DNA from 2 places in the Virgibacillus sp. L01 genome. Region 2 is predicted to be linked to the other one. Evidence: riboswitches for the same ligand, from Rfam matches in the RefSeq annotation. Region 2 holds a riboswitch; the other holds the start of a gene.
What was found. A riboswitch is a leader RNA that binds a small molecule or an ion and turns the genes downstream of it on or off. The one in region 2 is predicted to bind cyclic di-GMP.
Positions count from the first base shown of each region.

Region 1: it holds a riboswitch for cyclic di-GMP, as region 2 does, so the genes downstream of both, ACTWQM_RS14825 (prepilin-type N-terminal cleavage/methylation domain-containing protein) here and ACTWQM_RS01010 (LuxR C-terminal-related transcriptional regulator) in region 2, are expected to answer to the same signal.

Region 1 covers NZ_JBQQCP010000008.1:71,580-74,776, forward strand. The annotation lists gene ACTWQM_RS14815 (type IV pilus twitching motility protein PilT) at 1-526, shown strand, start outside; gene ACTWQM_RS14820 (type II secretion system F family protein) at 530-1,726, shown strand; cyclic di-GMP riboswitch class II at 1,775-1,859, shown strand; gene ACTWQM_RS14825 (prepilin-type N-terminal cleavage/methylation domain-containing protein) at 1,904-2,269, shown strand; gene ACTWQM_RS14830 (prepilin peptidase) at 2,380-3,135, shown strand; gene pilM (type IV pilus biogenesis protein PilM) at 3,148-3,197, shown strand, end outside.
Region 2 covers NZ_JBQQCP010000001.1:209,079-212,275, forward strand. The annotation lists gene ACTWQM_RS00995 (OmpA family protein) at 1-141, opposite strand, end outside; gene ACTWQM_RS01000 (flagellar motor protein MotB) at 181-369, opposite strand; partial or broken gene ACTWQM_RS01005 (MotA/TolQ/ExbB proton channel family protein) at 388-1,069, opposite strand; cyclic di-GMP riboswitch class I at 1,161-1,245, opposite strand; gene ACTWQM_RS01010 (LuxR C-terminal-related transcriptional regulator) at 1,283-1,897, opposite strand; cyclic di-GMP riboswitch class I at 2,001-2,109, opposite strand; gene ACTWQM_RS01015 (short-chain fatty acid transporter) at 2,430-3,197, shown strand, end outside.

The sequences.
Region 1 (3,197 bases), on a different contig from region 2:
GTCGGTTATTGATCAACGTGAGATTGGTTTTGACACAAATAGCTTTGTTAATGGACTTAGAGCAAGCCTGCGACAGGACCCTGATGTCATTTTAGTTGGTGAAATGCGTGACTTAGAAACTATCTCAACAGCGATTACCGCTGCGGAAACGGGACATTTAGTATTAGGTACCCTCCATACAACAGATGCAGTATCAACAATCGAACGAATTATTGATGTATTTCCATCTGAACAGCAAATACAAATCCGCATCCAGTTATCATCCATTTTAAAAGCTGTTATCTCCCAGCGATTACTAGTTACAAAAGATAATATGGGGAGGCGGGCGGCAACAGAAGTTCTGATTAATACACCTGCTGTTAAGAACTTAATCCGTAATGAAAAACTGCATCAAGTTCAGAATGTGCTGCAAACATCAAAAGAACAGGGCATGCACACGCTTGAAATGGATCTCAAACGGTTACTAAAAGAAGACCTAATTTCCTATGAATCGGCTGCTCCTTTTATGCAGGAAAGGGGTTTTTAATGGATGAACTATCAATATAGTGGAAAACATGCATCTGGTCACAAAACAAAAGGAAGGATAGAGGCTGATTCAAAAAAAGATGCGCTAGTACGGTTAGAAAAGGATAGTATAATCGTAATCGATATAGATGAGACGAAATCGTGGAATAAGGAATTATCTATTAATAGAAGAGTTAAAAATAAGGACTTTGTTATTTTTCTAAGGCAATATGCAACATTGATTCATGCTGGTATATCGATTTCAGAAGCTACGAAGACGATGTCAAGGCAAACGGACAATTATGCATTAAGGCAAGCACTGACTGCTATTGATAAACAACTTGACCAGGGACAGGCCCTTTCAAAAGCAGTTGAAAGTCACCCGAAGGTCTTTCCATCTCTACTCGTCAACATGATCCGGGCCGGGGAGGCTAGTGGTAAACTTGATGACATATTAAACCAGATGGCTGATTATTACGAGAAAGAATATCGTAATAAACAAAAAGTAGTTTCAGCATTACTTTATCCCGGTGTTGTAGGGGTTATCACACTTTTATTAAGTATGTTCTTGCTAGTATTCATTGTTCCACAATTCGTAGGAATGTTTAATTCCTTTGGTGAAGAGATTCCGGCGTATACCCAGTTTATTTTGAGTCTGAGCAGTTGGGTTAGTGCCTTTTGGTGGGTGCTTATTGCTGTAGTATTATTAGGTATTGCAATTTATAAGTACCTGTTGAAGAATGATGCGTTTGTTTACCGGGCCGATAAGCTAAAAATGAAGTTTCCCTTTTTAGGTGTGCTTGCACATAAAGGTGTCTTGGTTCGGATGACACAAACGTTGAGTACTTTAGTAAATAGTTCTGTACCAATCCTACAATCGGTCGAAATCACCGAAAAAGTGGTTGGAAATCGTGTGATTCGAGATGTATTAGAGCAATCCAGGAAATCGATGGAAGTAGGAGAATCGATTACTAATCCTATGAAAGAACATTGGGCATTTCCGGCACTAGTTGTTCAAATGATCCAGATTGGTGAGAAGACCGGGACTTTAGACAATATGCTTTCAAAAGCTGCAGCATTTTACGAAGAAGAAGTAGAACAATTGTCGAATCGAATCAAAACATTAATCGAGCCGCTTATGATTATTATACTGACAATAATCGTAGGCAGCATCATTACCGCAGTTGTTATTCCAATGTTTTCTTTGTTTGAAAATATCTAGAAAAAATTAGTAGATTTTTGTCTGAAAATGTATTATAGTGTACATAGGAATATAGTAGGATGCGATGATAAATTACCTGCAATTTGGGCATTTTGGTAGTTTGGAGTAAGTAGTGCAACCGGCCAGCTAAGTTTAATAGACTTTATATCTTATATAGTAAGAGAGGCGGGGATTTTTATGCTAGAACGCATGAAAAAGATGATGAAAAAAGAAAAGGGGTTTACCCTTGTTGAACTGTTGGCAGTTATTGCAATATTGGCGATTATTGTTGCTATAGCAGTACCGACGATAGGAAATGTTATTGGTGAATCTGAGAAAAAGGCTCATGACGCAAATGTAGAACTGATCAAAAATGCTGCAAGGTTAGCAGATGTTAGTGGTAACTATGGCAAGGATGATACTATCACTCTGAACCAGCTAAAGAAAAAAGGGTATCTAGATGAAGTTCCTACAGTTCCAGGAACAGATACCAAATATTCTGGTACTGTTACTAAAGATGGAAATGGGAAATTTGAATATGGTGGAGATGAAAGTGTTGACTAAAACAACATAATTTAAAATGATTTTAATTATAACCTACGCCTTGCACTAATAGTTGCAGGGCGTATTCTTCAATATATATTCTTCTAGCTTTACAATAAGGAGCCACACGAATGGATATTTTACTAATAACATTTTTCTTCCTCCTTGGCCTAATTTTTGGCTCATTTTTTAATGTAGTTGGATTGCGCCTGCCAGAAAATATACCCTTCGCAAACGACCGTTCAATTTGCCCCAATTGTAGCCATCAATTGTCATGGTATGAGAATATACCGGTTATTTCATTTGTCATCCAAGGGGCTAAATGTAGCCATTGCCAAAAAAAGATTTCGTTTATATACCCTGTAATTGAATTGTCTACAGGTATTTTATTTGCATTAAGCTACTCATTAGTAGGAATAAATCTAGAAATCATTACGGCGTTACTTCTGGTTTCGATGCTTATGATTATATTGGTGTCCGACATAACATATATGTTAATCCCAAACAGAGTACTTCTCTTCTTTCTGCCATTACTCATCATCATCCGTATCGTACAGCCTTTGGATCCGTGGTGGTCATCCATTCTTGGTGGTATAATTGGAATTACGCTCCTTGCATTAATTATAATTATTAGTAGTGGTGGAATGGGCGCGGGAGATATGAAACTGTTCGGTATCTTAGGCATTATTTTGGGAATTGATAAGGTGTTACTGGCATTTTTCCTCTCCTGTATGATTGGTGCAATTATAGGAATGCTGCTGCTTATCTTAAAGGTAATCGACCGCAAGCAACCCGTTCCATTTGGTCCATATATTGTTGTTGCAACACTAATTACATATTTTTACGGTGAAAGATTAGTAAACTGGTATTTTAATTTATTTTTGTAAGCAGGTGATAGTTTGGGAATTTTTAATAATGGTAGAGTAAATATAGTAATTACAAATAGAGT
Region 2 (3,197 bases):
ACTACCTGAATCAAAAGAAATATCATTTACAATAGTAATTAATAGACCTTCTTCTGTAAGTTTAATCCCCAGTAGTTCGGATAGATTGTTCTTCTTGATGTATGTATTAATATCTCGCTGTAACTTCTCAAATTTATTCAATTCGTTAGTCTGTTCACTCTCTTTTTCTTTCTCATTTCCTTAGTTGTTTGATTCTAATGGTTTATCAACTGGACTTTGGTTTTGCTCTAAAATCCCTTTCCCCCCTGTAAATTCCTCTCGAAAAACTTGTGAAATCTGGTCGTATTTTTTCGTATCTATTTTACTCATCGCAAACAGAACAATGAATAAGGCTACCAATAACGTTAATAAATCGGCATATGGGAGCAGCCATGATTCGTCAACATGAGATTTGTTATTCTTTTTCGTTTTCCGCATATTCTCCCCCTGCTCTAACTTTTCCAACTCCTTTTGGGATAGATAGGAACTTAATTTATCCTTTATTACTTGTGGTGAATCTCCTGTAGTAAGGGATAACACACCTTCGATAATTATTTCTTTTGAAAACACTTCATCCTTAGATTTCTCTTTCAATTTGTTAGCAAACGGATGCCACAAAACGTAACCTGTAAATATACCAAGTAATGTCGCTATAAATGCAGCTGAAATGGCATGGCCAAGTGCTTCCATATCATTCATATCTCCAAGAGCTGCAATCAATCCAATTACAGGTGGGGGCATATGTACCTGCTTGTGTAAAGATTGATATGCCTTTTTGATGTCTTTCCTCCATCGCATACACTTTCTCAAACAAAATTTCTTTAATAAAATCAGGAGATTGTCCATCAATCGCTAATTGCAGTCCCGAAGATAAGAAAGAATCGTTTACCTGATCTATTTCACTTTCAAGTATTAACAACCCTTCTTTTCGAGTTTGTTCAGCCCAATTAGTAAATTTTTCAATTGTCATCGCTATGTCATTGTGATTTTCGTCTGTGAAAATTATCTTAAACAGAGCAGGTACTTTTTTAAGCGTGTTCATTGGGAACGCTATACAAACAGAGGCAGCTGTTCCTAATAAAATAATCAATTTAAAAAATATTATTTTACTTTAAAAGACCAAATAAAAAGACAGTCCAATAGATAGAACTGCCATTTAAAGATCATATTATAAAACCTTTGTTGGTAGCTAAGTCGATCATAGTTATGTAACCTTAGACCTTAGCTTTGCGTCCTACCTTTTCAGATAGTTTGCCTTTTTCGTTATTTTTCTATATTGCATTTAAACCAACATTAGTCAATGTTATAAAACAAACCATTTTTTCTTAACTGCCATTAGTGCAGCGTTTGTCCTATCTGATACGTGTAGCTTTCTCAGAACTGAACCGACATGATTCTTCACTGTTTTTTCAGATATATAAAGGCTCTCTGCTATAATGCAGTTTTTGTTACCTTTTACAATTAGCTCCAAAATATCCCACTCACGTTCTGTTAAGATTCCACTTGGTCGTATTGTTTCTCTTCCGGCTATCCTTTTATAATCATCCAAAAGAATATGTGATAAGAACGGATGAATATATTGCCTACCATTTAACATACTTTTAATCGCGAAAATCAATTCGCTTGTATCCATTCCATTATAAAAATATCCATGTAATCCCATTTTGAACAATTCAGCTATAAAATCACTATCTGCATCCGAAGTCCAAATCGCTATTTTTACATTATGGCTGGAGTGAAAATTGATTATTTCAAGCAAATTTATGTCCGTATCCACATCTATAATAAGTAAATCTGGTAGATCGTTCTTTCTGGAGTCATAGGCCAGGAATTTGTGCTCAGGCATTTTATCTTGTAATACGTTTATAATTCCTTCTCGCAGTAAATTTGATTCTTTTATAATTGTTATTCTACTCACTAAACTTAAACCTCTCCAAATTTATTAATACCTTTTTTTCACATAAAAAAAGACTACTCTACGTAGAATAGCCAGGATTTTTTCATAACAAAAAAATCAAAATTCTGGTAACCAGGCGATCATAGTAGTGAAATAGGAGTAATTATACCCATTAAAACTTTAGACCCTAGGTTTTGCGTCTTACCCTTTCGGATAGTTTGCCTTTTCCTTTTAAAATATAGGTATTTTGTAGTAGTGCTAAAAACATACTAATTTATGAAAATATAAAAATCAAGTTAATTTCTACATCATTTTCAAAAAAAATACATTGCTGACTTGTATTTGTCATCAAATCGTCACTCAATATACAAATTTTCCCAATAAAAATAGCGATTATTTGTTTCCAGTAAGTCTACTATATTGCATTCAACGATTCATAATCTATTCTCCATTTCATACAATTAAAACAAGCCAATTGACGTAACAATGAATCTTTTGATAGTTTTAAAAGGCGCATTAAAAAGCGCTTACAAAAACAAAGGAGGAAATCTAATTGAAAGCATTAACATCATTTTTCGACCGAATGGTTCAACGATATTTACCTGATGCATTTCTTTTTGCAATTATTTTAACGTTTATCGTTTTCATTTTAGGGATGGGTGTCACGGGCAGTACAGCCATTGAAATGACGCAATATTGGGGAGAAGGTTTCTGGAACTTACTGGCCTTTGCCATGCAGATGTCGCTTATCGTAATAACTGGCTACATACTTGCAAACACGCCGCTTATCAAACGATTGCTAGCAAAGATCAGTACACTTGCAAATTCACCTGGTCAGGCAATCATACTTGTAACATTTGTTGCTGCTATTGCATGTCTGATTAACTATGGCTTCGGTCTGGTTGTTGGGGCATTACTGGCGATCCACGTGGCAAAACGTGTTCCATCAGTAGACTATCGTCTACTAATGGCGAGTGCATATAGTGGATTCCTGTTATGGCATGGTGGTTTTTCCGGCTCTATTCCATTATTAATTGCAACACCGGATCACTTCCTGCAGGATACAATTGGTACAGTTCCGGTAACTGAAACGCTTTTTAGCGGATTTAATATTTTCATAGTCGTTACATTGCTAATCACACTTCCACTTTTGAACAGGTTCTTAATGAATTCACGCGGCCCGCTAAACAATACAGATGCTTCGACATGGAAATCGGAGGATCCTGAGCCAGAGGAGAAATCTCCAGCTAAGGGAGACATGACACCAGCTGAACGTTTGGAAAACAGTCAGATCATCTCCTTATTAATTGGAGCTATGGGT